Regions from separate parts of the Ureibacillus sp. FSL E2-3493 genome, predicted to be linked through region 2. Evidence: a T-box and tRNA genes for the amino acid it is inferred to sense, from the RefSeq annotation. Region 2 holds a T-box; the other regions hold tRNA genes.
What was found. A T-box is a leader RNA that pairs with one kind of tRNA and senses whether it is charged. The one in region 2 lies ahead of argS (arginine--tRNA ligase), so its partner is inferred to be a tRNA-Arg.
Positions count from the first base shown of each region.

Region 1: it has a tRNA-Arg gene. The T-box ahead of argS (arginine--tRNA ligase) is inferred to sense a tRNA for this amino acid. The anticodon was not compared.
Region 3: it has a tRNA-Arg gene. The T-box ahead of argS (arginine--tRNA ligase) is inferred to sense a tRNA for this amino acid. The anticodon was not compared.

Region 1 is NZ_JBBOPK010000001.1:2,351,235-2,359,136, forward strand. It holds gene MHH69_RS12115 (GNAT family N-acetyltransferase) at 1-383, opposite strand, end outside; gene dhaK (dihydroxyacetone kinase subunit DhaK) at 612-2,354, shown strand; gene MHH69_RS12125 (DUF4279 domain-containing protein) at 2,774-3,196, shown strand; tRNA gene MHH69_RS12130 (tRNA-Arg) at 3,476-3,549, opposite strand; gene MHH69_RS12135 (metallophosphoesterase) at 3,669-4,175, opposite strand; gene MHH69_RS12140 (XTP/dITP diphosphatase) at 4,301-4,894, opposite strand; gene rph (ribonuclease PH) at 4,894-5,652, opposite strand; gene racE (glutamate racemase) at 5,841-6,635, opposite strand; gene MHH69_RS12155 (MarR family winged helix-turn-helix transcriptional regulator) at 6,646-7,095, opposite strand; gene MHH69_RS12160 (helix-turn-helix domain-containing protein) at 7,238-7,459, opposite strand; gene MHH69_RS12165 (acyl-CoA thioesterase) at 7,532-7,902, opposite strand, start outside.
Region 2 is NZ_JBBOPK010000001.1:1,289,741-1,297,642, forward strand. It holds gene MHH69_RS06560 (permease) at 296-1,279, shown strand; gene MHH69_RS06565 (TIGR03943 family putative permease subunit) at 1,290-2,195, shown strand; T-box leader at 2,284-2,501, shown strand; gene argS (arginine--tRNA ligase) at 2,543-4,216, shown strand; gene MHH69_RS06575 (hypothetical protein) at 4,443-4,748, shown strand; gene MHH69_RS06580 (PadR family transcriptional regulator) at 5,174-5,494, shown strand; gene MHH69_RS06585 (DUF1048 domain-containing protein) at 5,556-5,903, shown strand; gene MHH69_RS06590 (DUF1048 domain-containing protein) at 5,915-6,265, shown strand; gene MHH69_RS06595 (ABC transporter ATP-binding protein) at 6,614-7,375, shown strand; gene MHH69_RS06600 (ABC transporter permease) at 7,376-7,902, shown strand, end outside.
Region 3 is NZ_JBBOPK010000001.1:2,770,532-2,778,433, forward strand. It holds gene gap (type I glyceraldehyde-3-phosphate dehydrogenase) at 43-1,041, opposite strand; gene MHH69_RS14300 (sugar-binding transcriptional regulator) at 1,137-2,219, opposite strand; gene MHH69_RS14305 (glutaredoxin family protein) at 2,328-2,561, opposite strand; gene MHH69_RS14310 (spore coat protein) at 2,688-3,308, shown strand; gene MHH69_RS14315 (amino acid ABC transporter ATP-binding protein) at 3,356-4,078, opposite strand; gene MHH69_RS14320 (amino acid ABC transporter permease) at 4,075-4,782, opposite strand; gene MHH69_RS14325 (basic amino acid ABC transporter substrate-binding protein) at 4,802-5,602, opposite strand; tRNA gene MHH69_RS14330 (tRNA-Arg) at 6,118-6,192, opposite strand; gene clpP (ATP-dependent Clp endopeptidase proteolytic subunit ClpP) at 6,578-7,174, shown strand; gene MHH69_RS14340 (HPr family phosphocarrier protein) at 7,296-7,553, opposite strand; gene whiA (DNA-binding protein WhiA) at 7,654-7,902, opposite strand, start outside.

The sequences.
Region 1 (7,902 bases), 1.1 Mb from region 2:
TCATAAAGTAAAATCGCACCTGTATTTTCTTTAATTGCTTCAAGGCTTGCCCGTTTCACATTACGAGCTTTATATTCTTCTATGCTCTTTTCTAGGAGCAGCTGTCCTCCCCCTTTTCTTCTAGCATTTGGATGTACAGCAGTCCCACCGTTCCATGCCACTACTTCTCCGTCATTTTCACGAAATCCATTTAAAAAAATCCCTTGTAGCACCCCGTCTTCTTCTACAATAAAGGAAGATGCCACATCTAAATCCTCATTAGCTAGACGTTTAATAAAGGTATTTTGATCATTGTAAACCGGTACAAAATAATTTGAAAATCCTTCATTCCAAATTGTAATGATATCTCCTAGTGTACATGTATCAATTGTTTTTATATTCATCCTATAACCTACTTTTCGTATAGTTTTTTCTACTTCCGAATTTAATTTTATGTTGGCATATTAGATGGAAGAACAATTTACTCGTATTCGTATCCACCTGCAACTAACTGGGGCGTAAGAGCGTTTTAATTCGTATTACTGTTCCCCTTTTCATCCTCAAAAGTCAAAATATCAGGTATTATTTAAGAGTAGGACAAGTTAAGGTTTTACAAAAAGGAGGTTTTATTGATGAAAAAATTATTGAATCAAACAGAACATTTGGTAATGGAAATGTGTCATGGACTTGTACTAGCTCATCCAGAACTTCAATTAAATGAAAAATATAAAGTGATTTCTCGACGTAAAGGGAAAGAAAATAAAGTAAGTGTAATTAGTGGTGGTGGAAGCGGTCACGAGCCAGCCCATGCAGGATTTGTAGGTACTGGAATGCTCGATGCAGCAGTTTGCGGAGAGGTCTTTGCTTCCCCATCTCAAATTCAAGTCTATCAAGCAATTAAACAAGTAGCAACTGACAATGGTGTTTTAATGATTATTAAAAACTACTCCGGCGACATGATGAATTTTAAAAACGGTGCCGCCCTTGCTGCAGAAGACGGCATTTTAGTAGACTACGTAAAAGTGGATGACGATATCGCTGTAGAAGATAGCTTATATACAGTTGGACGCCGCGGAGTTGCTGGTACCATTTTTGTCCATAAAATTGCAGGTGCTGCAGCTGAACTTGGGTTTGACCTTGCAACGGTTAAAAAAATTGCAGAAAAAGCGGCATCACAAGTACGTAGCATCGGTTTTGCATTGACTTCTTGTACCGTTCCAGCTAAAGGGACACCAACCTTCACATTAGAAGAGGACGAAATGGAATATGGTGTTGGTATTCATGGTGAACCGGGTATCCGCCGTGAAAAAATGATGAGTGCGGATGCGCTTGCTGATCGAATGGTAAATGACTTATTAAAAGACTTAGGCGAAGTAAAGGAAGCAGCTGTATTAGTGAATGGCTTTGGTTCAACACCACTTCAGGAGCTATATGTATTGAACAATAGTGTCATTCGTTCACTCTTTGAAAAAGGCGTCCACGTTCATCGCGTATTTGTAGGTAATTATATGACGAGCATCGATATGGCGGGTGCATCCTTATCGATTTTAAAATTAGATGACGAACTAAAACAATATATAGACGCCCCTGCTTCTACACCAGCTTTAAAAGTAGACGGAGAGGCAGCACCGATTCAAATGGTTCAATCAGAACAAACAACTACAACAAAAGAACCTTCATTTAAAGTGGAAATGGAGAAACAGTTTGCTAAAATCCAAGGCGAACAATTTACGTTAGAGAATTTACACTATTACATCGACAAAATGAGCGAGGTCATTATTGAAAACGAAGTATCTTTCTGTGAGCTTGATGCCCATGCAGGTGATGGTGACTTCGGAACGAGTATCGCAAAAGGTTTTAAACAATTAAAACGTGAATGGCCTGAACTTACATCCGAAACTTCGATGAGTGGATTTTTAGCAAATTGCTCCATGATCATTATGGAACATTGTGGCGGTGCATCTGGTCCAATTTGGGGCTCTGCTTTCCGCGCAGCTGGAAAAGCCATTGAAGGTAAGGAATTTTTAACGGTTTCTGATTTTGCAGAAATGCTACAAGCCGCAGTTAATGGTATCCAAACGACTGGTGAACGTTCATTTGGACGCGGTGCTGTTGTCGGAGATAAAACGTTAATTGATGCCCTTGTACCATGTGTTGATGCTTGGGGTGATGCTGCAAATGAAGGTGCAACATTTGCTGAAAGCTTCACTCGTGGTGCACAAGCAGCCGTTAAAGGTGCCGAATCGACTAAACATATTGTTGCACGAATGGGACGTGCAGGCACTGTCGGCGAACGTAGTTTAGGCTACCCAGATGCCGGCGCATACGGACTAGGTGTAATCTTTACTGCCCTGGCAGAAGATACCCAACAATAAAGAATTTAAAAACATGAAAAGCCTGCTCAAATGTTTAATTGAGCAGGCTTTGTTTTTTTAAAATATCCTATCGGTAGCGATCAGATTTACTTATTAATAAACACATCATATTTGTACTTCAATAGTTGTACCACAACCAATTTCACTTCAATAATGCGATGAAAATGTCTATTAGGAAAATCACGAATCCGATTTTCTGATGGGGTGTATATACAACTAGCGTTGATCATTTACAACAGTTGATGCTTGTGTAGTTTTGTAGGGGCAACAAAACTAAAAATCAATACAGCAGCCGAAATTGGTAATAAAGTTTTCAGCATTTTAACATAATATCCCTTCCTTTTAAAATATTGTAAATCATTGGACGTTTACATTTAATTACATATACTTTATTTTAGAAATAAAGAGAGGTGTTCAACTTGGAAGAGTATTGCACTAAAACAATGGTCTATTTTACTTTATATGGAGATCACTTTCCATTGGAAGAATTCACAAAAGAGATAGGAATAAATCCAACGGACGCGTACAAACAAGGAGAAGAATTTATAATTGGTAAACATAAACTTGTAAGAGATGAAACTGCTTGGAGGCTTGAAACAGATGCTATACTAACTGATTTCCCCCAAGAACCCATTAACCAAATTATAGATTCCTTATTTGATTCTGCAGAAATCATCAAGAAATATAAGGAAAGGTTCAATTTGAAATGTCATATCATGACCGTTATTTACTTTAATAGTTATCAAACCCGAGGTCTTGTTATTAATCATAGGCTAATAGAATTTGCTCATAAAGTAGGCGCTGAATATCAATTTGACATTTATAACAATGTTATCGAATAGACAAAGAACTAAATTTTCTATAAAGTATCGGACTCTTTTCATTGAGATAGTGCGCTAAATGCCCTTATTAAGTTAAGAAAACATTCTCTACAACACACGCCAGTGAATACATCTATGCTAATTAATTCTGTTTACCTTGTATACATTTTAGACCTAATTCTAAAATTCGCTCGTATTCAATCGAATTCTCTAAAAACGAAAAAACGCCTGAAACATTGATATTTCAGCGTTTTAAACACTTTTAATATCGTTCTGTTTTAGGCGTTTTTTTCTTAATTACGTCCCAGGAGGGATTCGAACCCCCGACCGTACGCTTAGAAGGCGTATGCTCTATCCAGCTGAGCTACTGAGACATTGGTCAAACATGGAAATAATCATGAAAGACAATTATTATTATATGCACTTATTGGTAAACTGTCAATACTATTTGAAAAATAATTTATAAATGAATCAAAAAATTTAAATCGAATCGTTACTCTGATAAGGCATAGTTTTTTGTAAAGATTTCTTTCCCGTTATCTGTATAGCCTGTTACTTTCCACGTGTTATCTTCGAATTCTACAACGGCATAACTTTTTTCCGCAATTGCCCGTGGTTTTAATAAGCTTCCAGGATTCACAAATAATATATTATCCACTAACTCCGTACCTAATACATGGGAATGGCCAAAAAAGGCGACATCTGCCTCCACTTCCTTCGTACGGTATAGTAAATTCATAATAGTGGACTTCACATTTAACAAATGCCCATGGGCGACGAAAATTTTCACACCGTCTACTTCAAACAATTCTTCATTTGGGAATCGGTCGTCCCGGTCACAATTACCGCGCACTTTTTTTACACCATCTAAATAAGGATGATCATAGGAAAGTTCACTATCTCCACAATGTACGATCGCATCGACTTGTGGATTGGCTTCCCTTACCCTTTTAATCACTTCCTCATCTCCGTGGGTATCACTCATTACTAATAAACGCATCATTCCACCTCCTAAAAGACCATCCCAACCATCACTATATGCATGAAGTTATTTTCATATACTTAATTTAAATGGAATATTCCCCGAAACACACTATTTCGGGGACCCTTATTATTTTAATTAACCTACTTTACCAAGTTTGGTAATTCTGCTGCCAGCTTACGAATAGCATTTCCACGATGGGAAATCGCTCCTTTTTCTTCTGGTGTTAATTCTGCCATGGCACGGTCTAGTTCTGGTACAAAGAAAATTGGATCATAACCGAAGCCATTTGTTCCCCGTCTTTCATGTAAAATTACACCCTCACATGTACCGAATACTGTATATGTATCCATATTTGGTCCAGCGATGGCTAATGAACAGCAGAAACGGGCAGTGCGTTTTTCGTCCGGTACGCCTTTTAGTTTTTCCAGTACTTTCACAATGTTTGCTTCATCATCATGGTCGCCAGCATAGCGGGCAGAATATACGCCAGGTTCGCCTCCTAGGGCATCTACAGCTAGTCCACTATCATCGGCTATGACTAGTTTTCCAAGCTGTCTAGCAAGCGTCTCAGCCTTTAAAATGGCATTTTCTTCGAAGGTTGTTCCTGTTTCTTCAATTTCTAAATCAGGCGCTACTTCAAACATCGTTACAACTTCGTAACCAAGGGGTGTAAACAATGCTTCGAAGTCCTTCGCTTTCCCTTTATTTTTTGTTGCAATCACAACTTGTTTCATTATGCTTCCTCCTTCGTTGAACCAACTAAGTTTGCTGCTTCTCCAAGGGCATTTTTTTGTAAGGCAATTAATTCGGCAATTCCTTTTTCACCTAAATCTAATAATTGATTTAACTCATCACGGGAGAAGGTTGCTTCTTCTCCTGTTCCTTGGATTTCCACAAAACGACCAGAACCAGTCATTACTAAGTTCATATCGACTTCCGCAGAAGAATCTTCCACATAGTTTAAATCTAATACAGCACCAAGTTCCCTAACAAATCCAACACTCGTTGCAGCTAAGTAATCAACGATTGGGAATTTAGGGAAAGGTTTTTCCTCGTGAATTTTTGCTAATGCTTGTGTTAACGCAACAAAAGCGCCTGTAATGGATGCGGTACGTGTCCCACCATCAGCTTGAATAACATCACAATCAATCCAAACAGTTTTTTCACCTAATGCTTCTAAATCAACAATGGCCCGTAATGCTCGTCCAATTAAACGTTGTATTTCCATCGTCCGGCCATTTACTTTCCCACGAGAAGAATCGCGTTGAGTTCGTTCTGCTGTGGCTCTTGGCAGCATTGAATATTCCGCTGTTATCCATCCTTTTCCTTGGCCACGTAAAAATCCTGGAACTCTATCATCAATTGTTGCTGTACAAATGACCTTTGTATTGCCTACCTGAATAAGGACAGATCCTTCAGGGTGCATTAAATAATTCGTTTCAATTGTAACAGGTCTTAGTTGTTCTACAGCTCTACCATCATGTCTTGTCATGTTAATCCTCCTCGTTGCTTCGCGAAACCCATCTTATCATAATTTATTTTAATTTTCGAGTGGATGCGAATACTAGTGACCTTTGTATTGTTTTTCAAAATAAAAAGCTCGAAAGTAAAAATACTTACGAGCTTCTTAACTATTGGCATGCTAATGGTGCAAAAAAAGATATTACCAATGAAGTAAGTTTAAAGTTTTATACGGCGTATATCTAAATGATTTGACTCTAACCAATTTGTAGCAATCGTTCGAAAAATTGGGACAGAGCCGGTTGTGAAAAACTTATGATAAGGTTCTTCTACCGAAGTATTCAATTGATTATAATACTCTAGTAAATCCTTTACTTCCTTTGCCGTTTCTTCCGCAGAGGAAAGGACAAATACATCCGGCCCCACTACTTTTTCGATATGATGCTGGATAATTGGATAGTGGGTACATCCTAATATAACGGTATCAAACTGTTTATTGGCTAGCGGCTTTAAACCTTTTGCAACTAAGTCGAATGCAAACTGTCCTTCATATTCGCCACTTTCTACAAGGGGAACGAACGTCGGACACGCAAGAGGAATTATTTTCGCCTTCGTACTTAAAGAAAGTAAGGCATTTTCATATGCCCCACTTTTAATAGTACCTTCTGTTGCAAGTACGACGATTTCATTTCGTTTCGTTTTTTTCTCTGCCGCCCTCGCCCCTGCATTAATCACACCGACTACCGGAATCGACATTTTCTTCTGCAAGCTCTCCAACGCGACAGCTGTTGCTGTATTACATGCGATGACGAGCATTTTAATATGCATCTTTTCTAATGCTTTAGCCATTTGCCATGTAAAATGTAACACTTCTTTTCTATTCCTTGGTCCATAGGGACATCTTGCAGTATCACCAATATAATAGATTGTTTCATTTGGTAAAACCTTCATAATTTGCTTTGCAACTGTTAAGCCGCCAACACCTGAATCAATAACGCCTATCGGGGCATTCACAAAAACCGCCTCAATCCTGTTCCATTTGTAAATGTAATTTGTGTAGTAATTTCGATAACATGTCAACTTCTTCTTTATCAAAATCAACTAATAACTCTTGTAAGTAATTTTGTCTTTTTTCAATCACTTCTTCGATGATTCTTTCGCCTTCTTGAAGTAAATGAATGTGTACAACTCGGCGGTCTTGATCGTCACGAATACGCACTACTAATTCATTTTTTTCCATACGATCGACTAAATCCGTCGTCGTACTAAAAGCTAAATACATTTTATTCGATAATTCTCCAATTGTCATATCGCCCGATTCATGTAACCATTGAAGCGCTATAAATTGCGGAGGTGTAATTGTGTAATTACTGAGTATTTCCCTACCCTTTTGTTTTATCAAATTCGAAGTAAAGCGAAGTTTCTTTTCTAAATATGCTATCCTATCTTTGCTATGCCTTTCGTCATTCCTCATCTAGTGCAGTCACTCCTCAAGAATCAAATCAGTCTCAGCGACTTTTGAACCTGTGTGAACACTTAGGAACAAAAACTGTTTGCTGAATAAAATTGCTTTAACTCTATTTTGAAGTGTTTTGGACGAAATAGCAAGCATCCAATCAATGAAGTGATAATTCTTCTAGCCTTAATAATTCAATCAATGCTTGTGATCTACTGGATACGCCCAGTTTCTGAATCGTGTTTGAAATATGATTACGCACCGTTTTTTCGCTTATGCCCAACTTTTGCGAAATATCTTTAGTTGAATAATCCAAGATAAGTAACTGGAATATTTCCCGTTCTCTTTTCGTCAAAAGCGAACGATGCTGCGGGCTATTCATAAGGCAACACCCTCCTATCTCCTCTTCTATGTAAAGTATGATAAGAGTTTAAAGGCTGTGAGGGCATTTTAACTATTTCCCATGCAATATTAATTTTTCTTTTTCATCCCATGGAATTGGTTTTCCTGAAGCTTTATCGATTTGAACAATCGTGCCTCTACCCGTGAAACATGGTTCGTTATTTTCGTTTTTTGCTAGATAGTGAATATCGATGGATGAGTTTCCGATTCGTGCTGCCTTTACATAGATTCGAAGAGTTTCATCAAAATATACTTGTTTTAAATAATCACATTGTAAATCCGCCACAACAGGAATTTTCGTTATTTCCCCTGTGAAGCTGGCAAAACCTAAATATTTCAAAAATTCAATCCGTGCATATTCAAAATATGCAAAGGTTACCGTATTGTTCAAATGTCCAAACATATCGGTTTCCGAAAATCTTA
Region 2 (7,902 bases):
CTCAACAACAGTTTGCATACGTTAAACTGTTGTTTTACTTTCTATGGTTAAGTAAACTTTTCGAAAGGTGTAATTTTAGCTTTAAGCTGAAATTACACTTTTTCTTTTTTATAAGTAATGGTTTGAAAAATAATCATTTTTTTAGCATGTTTTAATGCTTCCTTTACTAAAATTACTATAGGAGATTTAAAAAATAGTATTTTGTATTGTTGATAATAGAAAATTTAGAACAAGGTAGATAGAAATGTTATCGAACAAGTAGTTCTATGAAAATATGGAGAAGGAGTGAGTTTCAATGTCCTATAGCCAAAAATCTTCATTTAATCTTTCTACAATCATTTTCCTCCTTTTAGTCGTTGGTTTCATTTTTTTTAGTCCATTTTTCGTTACGGAAGAATGGAGTTCTTTACCCCAGTTAAATACCATTTTCCTTAGTATTTTAATCGAAGCCATTCCATTTGTTTTAATAGGTGTCCTAATTGCTGGATTTATTCAAATATTTATTACGGAAGAACATATCAAGTCATGGATTCCGAAAAGTAAAGTAAAAGCCGTGTTCATGAGTTGTATAGTCGGTGCTTTATTTCCAGCATGTGAATGTGGAATCGTTCCTATTGTTCGAAAATTAATTGATAAAGGCGTTCCTTTATATGCAGGAGTTGGTTTTTTATTAACCGGTCCATTAATTAATCCAATTGTTATCCTTTCAACGTATATGGCCTTTGGAAATGATTTAAGGATGGCTTTGTTACGAATGGGCGTTGGGTTTGTCGCAGCATTAGCCATTGCACTAGTGATAAGCTTTTTATTTAAATCAAATCAATTAAAACATAAGGAACATAGCGTCACAAAATCAAAAGGAAAACAACCCCCTTTATATCAAAGAGTAAAAGGAATGTTCGAACATTCAATCGATGAATTTTTTGATATGAGTAAATATTTAATTATTGGTGCCTTTGTCGCAGCTGGGTTACAAACCTTTGTAGCTGCCCAATCGTTGCTAGCTTTCGGAGATAGTGTTTACCATTCGACGATTGTAATGATGGCATTAGCATTCTTCTTATCCCTATGTTCAGAGGCAGATGCCTTCATTGGTGCTTCCTTTAGAAACTTGTTTCCCACAACTTCCATCCTTGCCTTTTTAGTGTATGGACCTATGATTGATTTGAAAAATACGATCATGTTACTAAGTGTCTTTAAGGCGAAGTTTGTATTCGTATTATTCCTTCTAATTACAACGATTGTCTTTTTATTTGTAAGTTTAACTAGTTTCCTATAGGGGTGTTTCCATGAAGTTTCACTTGCAACATTTTATCAAAGCTGTCATTTTAGGCGTATTCGTGTTGTTTTTCATTGATTTACATTCGACAGGGACGATCATGAAATATATTAACCCGAAATATGAAAATATTAGTAAGTTAGCAGCGGGTATTTTTATCCTGTTGTTCTTTATACAGCTGTTTCGTATTTTTCAAAGGAAAGGGAAAGGACATCATCATTGTGGTCCAAGTTGTCATCACGGTCATGACCATGGCAATGAACAATTTAATTTATCAAGATTATTCAGTTACAGTGTGATGGTTTTTCCTATTATTACGGGATTTGCTTTTGAACCAGCTACTTTAAATTCCACCATTGCTTCAAATAAAGGATCGATTTTTTCCCAAGTAAATCAAAAGGAAACTTCCCCTTTGAATGAAACAACCCTTACAGATAAAGAAAATATTGATATTTATTCAAGTGACCACGTTCCATTAGTGAATAACAATTATTTATCAAATGAAGAATATGAGAAAAAGTTATCGTTACTTGAGCAATCCGAGACGATTCAAATGCAGGATGATATTTTTGGTTCTTATTACGAAGCGTTAAATGAAAATCCAACGGAATATGTAGGAAGAACCATTCAAATGAGCGGGTTTGTTTTTAAAGAAGATGGCTTTAATTCCAATCAACTCGTATTATCTCGTTTTATGATTACCCATTGTATAGCTGACGCTAGTATTTTAGGGATTTTAACGGAATTTGAAGGGGCAAATACTTTAAAAGAGGATACTTGGCTTGAAATTGAAGGCGTATTAGATGTGACAAATTACGGGGGATATGAAATTCCAGTTATTAAAGCAACTGGCTGGAAAGTAATAGACGAGCCGACTGAACCATATGTTTATCCGGTATTAACGTTAGCTGAATAAACTATGTTTTAATCATTGAACTGTTTTATTAAAATTTTCTTGCATTTCAATTTACGATTATGTAGAATCAATTTTAATTTAATGAATGGGAAATTCGATGAAAAAGACAGTAGCTAATATGGAAGGGTAAGCGAATTAGGGGTGGTGGGAGCCTAATACTGAAAATATTAGTGAAACGCACTTTGGAGAAACTTCTTGAAACTTAGTAGAGAAGATCGGGGAAGGCACCCCGTTATGAACGAAAAAAGCGGTCACATTTGTGGCAACTAGAGTGGTACCACGGGAATTTATGCTCTCGTCTCTTTTTTATAGAGACGGGAGCTTTTTTGTTTAGAGGAGGATGAAAAATGAAAACGAAATTAGCGTTCCTTATTTCGAAGGCATTAAATGAAAGTTTATCAGTTGAGGAAATAGAATCATTGTTGGAAATACCTAAATATGCCCACTTAGGAGATATTTCTTTTCCTTGTTTTACACTAGCAAAAAAGTTGAAAAAATCTCCTCAATTAATTGCGAAGGAAATAGCCGAAAAAATTCAAGGTGATTTTATACAAGAAGTGCGTGCAGAACAGGCCTATGTCAATGTATTTTTTCATCAATTACAAGTGGCCAATAATGTAATTGAAAAGGTTTTATTGGAAAAACATCATTTTGGAACAAAAGAGAAAAACGGTCAAAAGGTTGTTTTAGATTTTTCATCACCAAATATTGCGAAGCCCTTTTCGATGGGACATCTTCGTTCCACGGTAATTGGCAATGCGTTAGCAAACATTTCTGAGAAGTTAGGTTATGAAGCTATCCGTATTAATCATCTAGGAGATTGGGGTACCCAATTTGGGAAATTGATCGTTGCCTACCAATTGTGGGGCAATCTACAGGCTATTGAACAAAATCCTATTGAAGAGCTATTAAAAATTTATGTAAAGTTTCATGAAGAAGCAGAAAAAGAAGAGTCGTTAAACGACAAAGCAAGAGAAGCTTTTAAAGCCCTTGAAGATGGAAATGAGGAAGCTCACGCATTATGGAAATGGTTCCGAGATGCTTCGTTAAAGGAGTTTGAAGACATTTATCAAATGTTAGGTGTTTCCTTTAATTCCTATCACGGTGAAGCCTTTTATAACGATAAAATGGGTTCTGTTGTAGAAGAATTAATAAATAAAGGATTACTTGAAGAATCCGACGGTGCGATGGTCGTTCAATTAGAAGAGATGCCACCTTGTTTAATGATGAAAAAAGATGGGGCCACTTTATATGCGACCCGTGATTTAGCAGCGGCCATGTATCGATACAATTTATATGAACCAGCTAAAATTTTTTATGTGGTCGGCCATGAACAGTCGCTCCATTTTAAACAGTTGTTTGCAGTGTTGAAGAAAATGGGGTATCAATGGTCCGAAAATTTAATGCATGTTCCATTTGGCATGATGTTAAAGGACGGGAAAAAAATGTCTACTCGTAAAGGGAAGGTCGTTTTACTAGCCGATGTGTTAGCAGAAACGATGCAAGCTGCGAGAAAAAATATTGAAGAAAAAAATCCCCAACTTAAAAATAAAGAAAAAGTAGCAAATGAGGTCGGAATTGGAGCAGTTATTTTCAACGACTTAAAAAATGAACGAATGAATGATATCGAATTTTCTATTGAAAAGATGGTGACTTTTGAAGGAGAAACGGGACCGTATGTTCAATATACGAATGCGCGGATTCAAACTTTACTCAACAAAGGCAAATTTTCATTTACGGAATCGCATTTAAATTATTTAGATGGGGAAGCGTGGGAAGTAATAAAACTTATTGAAACTTTTCCTCATGTAATCGAAACGGCTTTTGTTCAAGCAAATCCTTCAACAATTGCGAAATTTAGTTTGCAACTAGCAAGAAGCTTTAATAAATATTATGCTAATACGAAGTTTTTAACGAATGATGAATTACAAAGAGAACGTTTGAAAGTTGCTTATGCGGTTTCGATACTTTTGCAAGAATCTTTACGATTATTAGGAATTAAAGCACCTAAGGAGATGTAAAAATAACCCCCTTTTAATATTCAAGAAGGGGGTATGTTTTATTATAAAACAAAATGATATTATCAAAATAAACTGGGATATTATTTACTTGTCAATTACAAGTGAATGTTTATACCGAATTTATCATTTACTTTCAAAAAAACGTTGATTCCTATTTAGATACGGTAAAAGCATAAAGAATTTTATCGTCATTATGTCAAGAATGAAAAGTAGGAGTGGTTATATAATGGAGTATTTATTTATTGCTATATCTATTGTAATCATCATTTACAGGATTATGAAAAATAGAGGAACGTTAAAGGAACTGACAAAACGCCAAATTTTAGGGGTTGGGATATCCTATCTTTTAGCAACATTAATGGGCTTTATTTTTATATACTTTGGAGGGAATTGGATTGTAGGATCAATTTCGAATATAATCTTTAAATATATAGTTTTTCTTGCCTTCGTCTTGATTATCCTCAATTTATGTGTAACCATTTTAAACAAATTGTTACTGAAAATTACAAATGGAATTTTACCAAAAGAATAAATGATGTTATAGAAATAGGCTAACAATAAATTTTTTATATTTCCACAATCGAGCACAATTCAGAGTAGAAGTTGTGCTCTTTCTTTATGTGTGTAATCCAAAGGATAAAATATGGACAATTAATAATTTCAAAAATAATGAGCAGAATTAAAAGAATTAAAAAAAATTATAAATTCCAATTGACAGTCAATCTACTTAGTGTTACGATGTACTTGTAGTAAGCGTTACTTGATACTTGTAGTGCTTAGTAGTGAATTTTGAAAAAGTTTCTAAATTTTAATTGACACGCTCACTACTTAGTGCTACATTATAGATGTAGTTAGTATTACTTAATAGCTTTTTTACACAAAGCTATTAAGTAAAATTTTTTCTCGGTACTAAGTAATACAGAATATAAGTCAGACAGAATAGGGGAGGCGCTGAACATGGAAAATTTAACTGAGATGCTGAAGGGTTCGCTGGAAGGGTGTGTGTTGGAAATTATTAGTCGTCATGAAACCTATGGCTATGAAATTACCCGTCGCCTAAACCAACTTGGGTTTACTGAAGTTGTGGAAGGAACTGTATACACTATCCTAGTACGATTAGAAAAGAAAAAACTAGTTAATGTAGAAAAGAAACCGTCAGATATGGGTCCACCCCGCAAGTTTTACACACTTAATGAAGCTGGGCGCCAGGAACTTGAATTGTTTTGGGAAAAATGGGATTTTTTATCTTCAAAAATTAATGCTTTAAAGTCAATCTAGTTTCATAAATTGTATCGTCCAGTGGTTTTGGTTCAGCTTTATAAAAAAAGGAGGAAAAGTAATGAGGTTTTGGGAAAAAATTACAGGCAGTGACATGACGAAAGAAATGAAAAATTTTGAATTCCGTGCCAAAAAATTGCCATCTGATTATCAAACGGCATGGGAAAAAATTAAAGCTAATCTTTGGTCGCACTCAGATTTCACTGGTCGCAACCTCATGCCAATTCTTGACGGTGTACTTGGTCTACTTGAAGAAACGGCAGCGGAAGGTCAGCGTGTTCAAGAGGTTTTGGGCGATGATATTCAAGGCTTCTGTTCGGCATTGTGCGGTGAAGAGGAAGCAAAATCTTATCGCGATAAGTGGCGTGAGCAACTAAACAGAAATGTTGCTAAAAAACTGGGTAAATAAGGAGGATAAAAATGAGCATACAAGACATTATTGAAGGTAAAAAAGAGTGGAGAGCACACATGGCGCGTGTCAAAGCCCTCCCACAAGATTATCGTGTTGTTTATAAGGAGATTCAAAAATATCTTTTTAAGGTCGGCCCTGTCGAGTTAACCGAAGGGACTGGTTTACTTTCGGGAATTATTGATCTTTTTGAAGAAGGTGCTGCCTCCGGGAAAGGTGTACTCGAAGTGACAGGTAATGACGTGGCAGCTTTCTGCGACGATTTAATCAAAGATTCGAAAACATACGCTGACATCTACCAAGAATCTGTAGACAAAGAAGTTGCTAAGGCAATGAAAAAGATTACAGATAAAAAGAAGTAAAAAAAGGTACCGAGAAGGAAAATGTATATGAGGTAAAGCGAGTATATTGAGGATGGATAAGAGGTTCAAGAATCGATTAAGTAGAAGCAATAATCCCGTTCTGAATAGTGGGTAACCAATGTGAATTATCACCTTCACTATTCAGTTATTTTTTGACTCGGTACTAAGCAATACTTATTATAAGTCAGACTTAATAGGGGAGTATTGGCAATCTAGAATTAAGGCCGTTAATCGGATATTTATACTGCTTTGTCTGTATACGAGTATCTACCTCTCTTTTCAGACTAAGCTAGGAAATTTTCGATTTCGAAAGCAATCTTTCTATACTTAATATAAGGAGGAAAAAATATGGGCAATGTAGCGATATCAGTAAAAGGGTTAAAGAAATCTTATAAAGACAAGGAAGTATTAAAGGGAGTGGATTTTGATGTACGGCGTGGTGAAATTTTCGCTTTGCTAGGTTCAAATGGAGCAGGCAAGACGACGACAATCAACATCCTCTCGACATTGATGAAATCTGATGGTGGTAAAGTAAATATTTGTGGCTTTGACGTTCAACATCAACCAGATTATGTTCGCGAGAGCATTAGTCTGACAGGACAGTTCGCAGCTTTAGATGGCATGCTCACTGGTAGAGAAAATCTGATCATGATTGCCAAGTTACGGGGAGTTTCCAATCCTACTCAAGTCGCTGACAATCTACTGACAAGGTTTAGTTTGACGGATGCGGCCAATCGTCGGGCAGACCAATATTCAGGTGGGATGAAGCGTCGGCTTGATATTGCCATGAGTCTAATTGGTACTCCAGCAGTCATTTTTCTCGATGAACCAACGACAGGGTTAGATCCAGAGGCACGGATTGAAGTGTGGGAAACCGTTAAAGAGCTTGCAGATGGTGGTACGACGATTTTATTGACGACTCAATATTTAGAAGAAGCTGAACAACTGGCGGACCGAATCGCCATTTTACATGAAGGGAAAATCATCACAACAGGTACCCTAACGGAATTGAAAGAGATGTTCCCACCAGCAAAAGTTGAGTACATCGAAAAACAACCGACGTTAGAGGATATTTTCCTCGCGATTATAGGTAAAAAGGAGGAAATGTAAATGAAAAATAGAACAGGGGTATTACTTGGTCGTTTAATGCGTAATATCATGCGTAGTCCAGATACGATTATTACGGTGGCAATTACACCGATTATGATGATGCTGTTATTTGTCTACGTTTTTGGTGGCGCAATAGAAACAGGGACAGATAATTACGTTAATTATTTATTACCGGGAATTTTATTGATGGGAATCGCATCCGGTGTCGCTTACACATCCTTGCGGTTATTTACAGATGTAAAGAGTGGATTAATGGCCCGTTTCATTACGATGCCCATTAAACGTTCCTCGATTATGTGGGCTCACGTCTTGACCTCTCTTGTTTCCAATGGGTTAACGCTTGTGGTAGTTATTCTTGTAGCCCTTTTAATGGGTTTTCGTTCTAGCGCTAATTTCTTGGATTGGCTTGCTGTAGCAGGAATAATCGGTCTGTTCACGCTAGCACTGACATGGTTGGCGGTTATACCAGGGTTGACAGCAAAGTCGATGGAAGGAGCTACAGCTTACTCGTACCCGCTAATTTTCCT
Region 3 (7,902 bases), 1.5 Mb from region 2:
TGCCACATATTTTTAAAAAGTATGACACATTAAACCTATTCTTTATTGTTGTGTAATGTATTTAGATAAATCTAATAGTCGATTAGAATATCCAATTTCATTGTCGTACCATGCAAGTACTTTAATCATATTATTATCTAATACCATAGTAGATAATCCATCCACAGTTGAAGAATGACGGTTACCGTTGTAGTCGATTGAAACTAAAGGTAATTCGTTATAGTCAAGAATACCTTTTAGCTCACCGCTTGCTGCTTCTTTTAACGCATTATTAACATCTTCTGGTGTTACAGTTGTATTTAACTCAGCCACTAGGTCCACACAAGATACGTTAGGTGTTGGTACACGCATAGAGAAACCATCTAATTTCCCTTTTAATTGCGGTAAAACTTTCGCAACCGCTACGGCAGCACCAGTAGTTGTTGGAATCATTGATACAGCACCTGCACGGGCACGTCTTGGGTCACTATGTGGGAAGTCTAAAATACGTTGGTCATTTGTATAAGAGTGAATTGTTGTCATTAAACCGCGTTTAATGCCGAATTTTTCATCCAATACTTTCGCAACAGGTGATAAACAGTTTGTTGTACAAGATGCATTGGAAATGACATTTTGACTTGGATCATATTCCGTATGGTTAACGCCCATTACATAAGTTGGCATGTCGCCTTTTGCAGGAGCAGATAAAATCGCTTTTTTCGCACCAGCTTGCACGTGTAATGAAACTTCTTCCATTGAACGGAATCTACCAGTAGATTCAATTACTACATCGATATCTAGCTCACCCCATGGTAAATTCGCAGGGTCTTTTTCAGAAAGAACTTTTACTCTTTTACCATCGACGATGAACGCATTATCTTCTGATTGTACTTCTCCGTTATATATACCGTGAACTGAGTCAAATTTTAAAAGATGAGCCAGTTGATGAGCATCTGATAAGTCATTTACAGCAACAACTTCAAATTCATTCGATTGAATTGCCTCACGAAAAACTAATCTACCAATACGTCCAAACCCGTTAATTGCAATTCTGATTGCCATATCAAATTCCTCCAAATAAAAAATTTATTTATAAAATTTCTTAAGGCCTTTAAAAGTTTAGCCTAAATAAAACTTATTTATCCGTGATTTACTTGCTATAAGGAAAGTTCATTCGTTGAACTTTGTAACATTTCATTTGCAGCACCTTCGTCCGTAATTAACGTCGTTTGCTTTGCTGCATTTTTAAAGTAGGCTTGAATCGCTTTCGCTTTCATCGAGCCTCCTGCCACAGCGATAATTTGCGGACTATTTTTCACTTCGTTTAGCTGAATGCCAATCGTATTTATTCGGTATATTACTTCACCAAACTCATCAAAATAATAACCAAAGGCTTCGCCAATCGCATTTTTTTCCTTTAACAAATTGAGTATTTCTTCGCTGGAATGACGTCGGTTCGCCATATCTTTTGCCGTACCGATTCCATGGATGACAATATCAATATGTTCATACAAATCAAGCACTTCTTTCACAACGGGCTCTTCGCTCATCGTTGCGTAGGCTGCTTCACTTAAATTTTCTGGCAAATACAATGTGCGGAAGTCCGCACCACATTTCGAAGCAAATTGGGAAACTAGGGTATTAGCTTGTAAATTCATTTGATTCCCAAAACTACCTCGTGCAGCGACAAAGGTTAACGTGCTGAGCGTTTTTGTCGGTGACAAAAACTTCGGTAGTGATGCAATTGTGCTACCGCCCGTTATGGCAACCTTCTGCTCCTTTTTAGCAATGTTTGTTAAATAGAGAGCTGCTTCTTTTCCTAAATGTTGCTTAATACTTTCATCCGCATCAACATCTCCAGGGACGATGATAACTTTTTCTATCCCTAACAATTGGGCAAGTTTTTTCTCTTTTAAGCTTAAACCGGAAAGTTCTTGGAAAACTTCTTTTAAATTTTCTAAAGCTTCATATCCCTTTTCGGTACATATCATTCCCTTTTGGGACGTTTCAATTAAATTTTGATTCATCAGCAATGTCGTTTCATTCCGAACAGTTCGTTCTGAAACATCTAATGTATCTAATATCGTTCTCCTTCCAACAGGTCCCGATACTGCAATGATTTGAAGTATTCGATACCTTAAAGGAAAGATTGTGGAAAGCTCAGGAATAAGTTGCTGAACTAACTTATAAGGATCATGTTTTATGAAAACACACCTCCAGTTGGGTAGATTTTGTCCCACTAAATATTTTTCGTCCCACATAGGGTAAAAAAATATTCTACGTAAAGTATACAATTTTCTATAAAAATCTACAAATGATTTCAACCATTTTTTTCAAAGCACTTCATTTTAACGATGAAGTGCCTCATAAAGGGTAACATAGTCTAAATTTCCATATTGTATAATTTGATCATCTTTTTCAACGACTGGAATCATCAACATATATTTTTCATGCAATTGTTCATTTTCTTCTATATTAATAACCTCAATATCAAAATCCATATCTTCTTGGACAAGCTTTAATGTAAGCAAACCTTCTTCACATAATAAACAATTTGGTCGACTATAAAAATTGATTTTCATCTTTCTTTTCCTCCACATTCGTTCAACTGTTTATAGCATTACAAAAATGAGCTGAATAATCAAATTGTAACTTACACAAACTAATGTCGTACAATTTGTACACTAAATTCTGGGAGGAAAAAATTTATGGAAAATCAATTCATGAATGAATCTCAAGCAATGCAAGGAAATATGCCACTTTCGATGAACCATGGTGCCCATGAAGTGTTAGACGTTCATGAAGTTCTAAGTGCTTCCATTGGTGCAATGAACACATTTATCTTCTTCCGTCCTCACGTACAAGACCAAGAACTTCTAAATATTTTGGATAGACAATATGCCTTCATGTTAGACGAGTACAATATTACGGCTGAATGTTTCAAAACAGGACAAGATCCAAGTCACCCTACTCGTTCTTACAAAATGCAAATGGGTAACGATACAAAATACGGTTTAACACCTGGCCAACCGAAAAAACCGATGACTTCTGCAAACGAAATCAATGACGGTATTATTTCAGGCTTCTTATTAAACTGTCATAAAATGGGGGCAACTGGTAAAACAACGGCAGCCCTTGAATCAACAAACCCAGTAGTACGTCGTGTATTACAAGACTCTATCCAAAACTGTATCGAAATGGCATACGAATTATCTCTTTACCAAAACAAAAATGGTTACTACCAAGTACCACAACTTTCATCACAAGATATGCAAACGATGTTAAATATGTACGGGCAAGCAGATAAAGCAAAAGATATGCCAAACTAAAATAAACAAATCCATTTGATGGCATCATCAAATGGATTTGTTTTCATTTATAATACTTTTCCTAAAAAGGCTTTCGTTCGTTCATTTTGAGGACGACTAAATAATTCTTCAGGATTTCCTTGTTCCACAATATACCCACCATCCATAAACACGACCCGATCCGCCACTTCTCGGGCAAAGCCCATTTCATGGGTGACAACAACCATCGTCATTCCTTCAACGGCTAATTGTTTCATCACATCTAATACTTCCTTTACCATTTCAGGGTCAAGGGCAGATGTTGGTTCATCAAACAACATCACTTTCGGTTTCATCGCGAGGGCCCGCGCAATGGCTACCCGCTGTTGTTGCCCACCGGAAAGCTGTTCAGGATAATTGTACGCCTTTTCCTTTAAACCTACTTTATCTAATAGTTCCAAGGCAAGGTTTTCCCCATCCTTTTTGTCCATTTTACGTATGAGCATTGGCGCCATCGTAATATTTTCAATCACTGTCATATGGGGAAATAAATTAAACTGTTGAAATACCATTCCGACTTCCGTTCGTATTTCGTTTATGTTCGTTTTCGGATCATTGACCATAACCCCATTAATATAAATCGCGCCATCGGTAATTTCCTCTAATAAATTGATACATCTTAAAAACGTACTTTTACCAGAACCCGATGGACCGATTACACAAACTACTTCCTTTTCATAGACTTCATAGTTAATTCCCTTTAATACTTCTAATTTTCCGTAAGCTTTGTGTAAATTTTCTACTTTTATCATGATGCAATCCGCTCCTCTCGTTTTTTCCGCGGATTGTAATGGATACTAAACCGTCTCTCAACATATGCAATTAGTTTCGCTACAGCATACGTTAAAATTAAATACATAATTGCTGCCACTAAGTAAGGTTCCCAGAAACGTTGGTAAGCGCCTGCTACCACTTTCGCTGCATATAAAATATCATTCGCAGCAATAACCGTTACAAGGGAAGAATCCTTTAATAATGCAATAAATTCATTACCTAATGGTGGAATCATTCGACGAAAGGCTTGAGGTAATATAATTTTCCGCATCGCTTGGCGTTCCGTTAATCCAAGGGAGCGGGCAGCTTCCATTTGACCTTTATCAATCGATTCAATCCCGGCACGGATAATTTCTGCATTATAAGCGGCACTATTTAAAATGAGGGCTGTTATACCGGAAACCAAAAAACCAAAGGATTGACCGAAAACCGCGGGTATAAATGCTAAATGAATGATTAATATTTGAACTAACATTGGCGTTCCACGGAAAAGATCTACATAAATTTTACAAGGCCAATAAACCCATCTTTTTTTAGACGTTTTACCTAACCCTAGTAATAACCCTAGTACGATACCTCCTAAATAACCGCATATCGTTAAAATAATCGTCACCCATAAACCATTTATAAAAAACTCACGGTAGTCCCAGACAATATCCCACCGCATATCTAAGAAGTTCATCTGAAACACCTCCAACTAATTAATCCAGCTCTTGACCTGTAATTTCAGCCAATTTACCATTCTCTTTAATTTTTTGAAGGCCTTCATTTAATTGTTCAAGCACTTCTGTATTTCCCTTTTTCACCATTAACCCGTAATATTCTTTTTCAAAACTATCATCCTCGATCGCTTTTAATTTCGAATCTGGGTTGTTTTTAATATATTCAAGAATGACGGCGTTATCTCCAATAGCCGCATCTACAGTACCATTAATCACTTCTTGAATCGCAATTGGCGTTGTTTCGTAAGGTAAAATATTCGTGCTTGTTTTCCCTTGTAGATCTTGGGCTGCGTAATGACCAGTCGTATTAATTTGTACACCGATTTTTTTATCTTTTAAATCATCAAGTTTAGTAATATCCGAATCTTCTTTTGTGACGATTAATTGGGTAGCCTCATAATACGGTTCTGTGAAATCATAAGTTTCTTTCCGCTCATCCGTTATTGTAATCGCAGAAATACCTAAATCAATTTCTCCATTTGTTATTTGTTGGAATAACGGCTCCCATCCAACGTTATTAATTTCAAACTCTACTCCAATTTCTTCCCCTATTGCTTTCACAATATCAATATCAATACCGACAATATTCCCACTATTGTCAAAGGATTCGAAAGGAGCATAGGCAGCATCTGTACCTACTACTAGTTTCGTTGTTTCCCCTTCAGTACTTGTTGAGTCGGATGATCCGGAAGCTCCATTCTCTTCTGCACCACATGCAGCTAAAATAAGTGAAGCGGCAGCAAAAGGCATCAATAGCTTAAATAAATTTTTCTTTAACATCGTATTCCTCCTTCAAAATAAGTGATTCATATTATTCTATAATCAGAAAATTGAAAATAAAATAAGTTTAGATATCCCCAATTATATAAAGTTCAAAATTTTAATACAACATTTAATTTTCTAAATACTTAAAATAAATTGTAGATTATCGGTTATTTTTTACTAGAAACTATTATAGAAAAGTCGAATATTTATGACTTAAGAGGGGTTTTGTTTAGATTTCTTATTAATGTTCAAATACAAAAAAAGACCCGAGAGTTCTAATTGAACTTTCGGATCTTGTTTCTTTATTCAAACCTCAAACTAAAATTATTCCATTATCGACGCTCATAAATTTATATATGAAAAAATTGGTAATGATAGTTTAAAGAGAATGAATTAGGGATAAAATGAATTGGTACAGTAATTACATTTTATCCCTTATGTTTCATTCCCTCTGAATTTTAATAGGCTGCTAAAACTAGTAAAATTCAGGAAGGTATTACGTATTATATTATATAGTTAAAACAGTAAAATGGCGCCCTCGGAGGGAATCGAACCCCCAGCGGAAGAACCGGAATCTTCTGTGTTATCCATTACACCACGAGGACGTTTAATATGTCACTTGTATCGACTAAAACGATTTTCAGTATAAAATTGAACTTCTAGTAAAAAGCATAGTGTCGATTTATGACCTTTCTATTATACAAATGTATATAAGACAATTCAACTATAAAATTGAAGTTAGGGATAATTTTTTTAAAGAAATACTGAATGATTTCATACACAAAATTGGTTTGAATGCCTTTTCCATTCCCATCTTATAGCTCTACTATCCCCATAGAATAATAGTAATTTTCATTTTAAATTTATTTTATTCACAATTAGTGGTTTATATTTGACCTTCCTTGACTATTCTGTGTATGATATGAGTACAGCTGAAGTGAAAGCTTCAGCACGTAGTAAACGACTAAATCTTTTTAAGGAGGATTTACAATGAATTTAATTCCTACAGTTATCGAACAAACAAATCGCGGTGAACGTGCCTATGACATTTATTCAAGACTTTTAAAAGACCGCATCATTTTACTTGGTAGCGCTATTGATGATAATGTAGCAAACTCCATTGTTGCCCAATTATTATTTTTAGCAGCAGAAGATCCAGATAAAGATATTTCCCTATATATTAACTCACCTGGTGGCTCCATTACAGCTGGTATGGCTATTTACGATACAATGCAATATATTAAGCCTCAAGTTTCTACAATTTGTATCGGCATGGCAGCTTCAATGGGTGCATTCTTACTTACTGCTGGTGAACCAGGTAAACGTTTCGCATTACCAAATGCTGAAGTGATGATTCACCAACCACTTGGTGGAGCTCAAGGGCAAGCAACTGAAATCGAAATTGCTGCAAAACGTATTCTTTTCTTACGTGATAAATTAAACAAAATTTTATCTGAACGTTCTGGTCAACCGTTAGAAAAAATCGCTCAAGATACAGATCGCGATAACTTCATGACAGCAGAACAAGCGAAAGAATATGGTTTAATTGACAATATCATTACTCGTATCGAAGATTCTAAAAAATAATAATCGAAACAAAATGGTGATAAGGAATTTCCTTATCACCATTTTTTTATAAAAAAGGGACGTCTCATTTAAGTATGAGACACCCCCTTAAAGTTGCGAGCGTTTACAAGTTTTCTCATTGTTATTCTTCTCTTTGAATTAAGGATGATAATCCGTCGATAGCCTCTTGTTCATCTTTACCGTCTGCGATAAGTGTAACAGTTGTTCCTCTTGCAATTGCTAAGCTCATAATCCCCATAATGGATTTAGCATTCACTTTTTTCTCGTCTTTTTGTAAATACACTTCTGATTTAAAACGATTTGCTTCTTGTACAAATAAAGCAGCTTGTCTTGCCTGTAAACCAGATTTCAATTTCACTTCTACATTGGTTTCAACCATTTATCGATACTCCCTTTCACACCGTACATAATATAATTTTATCTTATCTAAATTGTATAAAAAGAACAATGTTAGATTACTACAATTTTTTGAACAATCACTATTTTATCGTTTCGCCGCGTCTTAAAGCATCCGCTATTTCGTCAATTTTACGTAAACGATGATTTACCCCCGATTTACTTACAGTTCCAGTGGAAACCATCTCGCCAAGTTCTTTTAAAGTCACATCTTGATACTCAACACGAAGCCGTGCAATTTCTCGTAACTTTTCAGGAAGTTGATCAAGTCCGACCGTATTTTCAATAAATCGGATGTTTTCCACTTGACGAATAGCCGCACCGATTGTTTT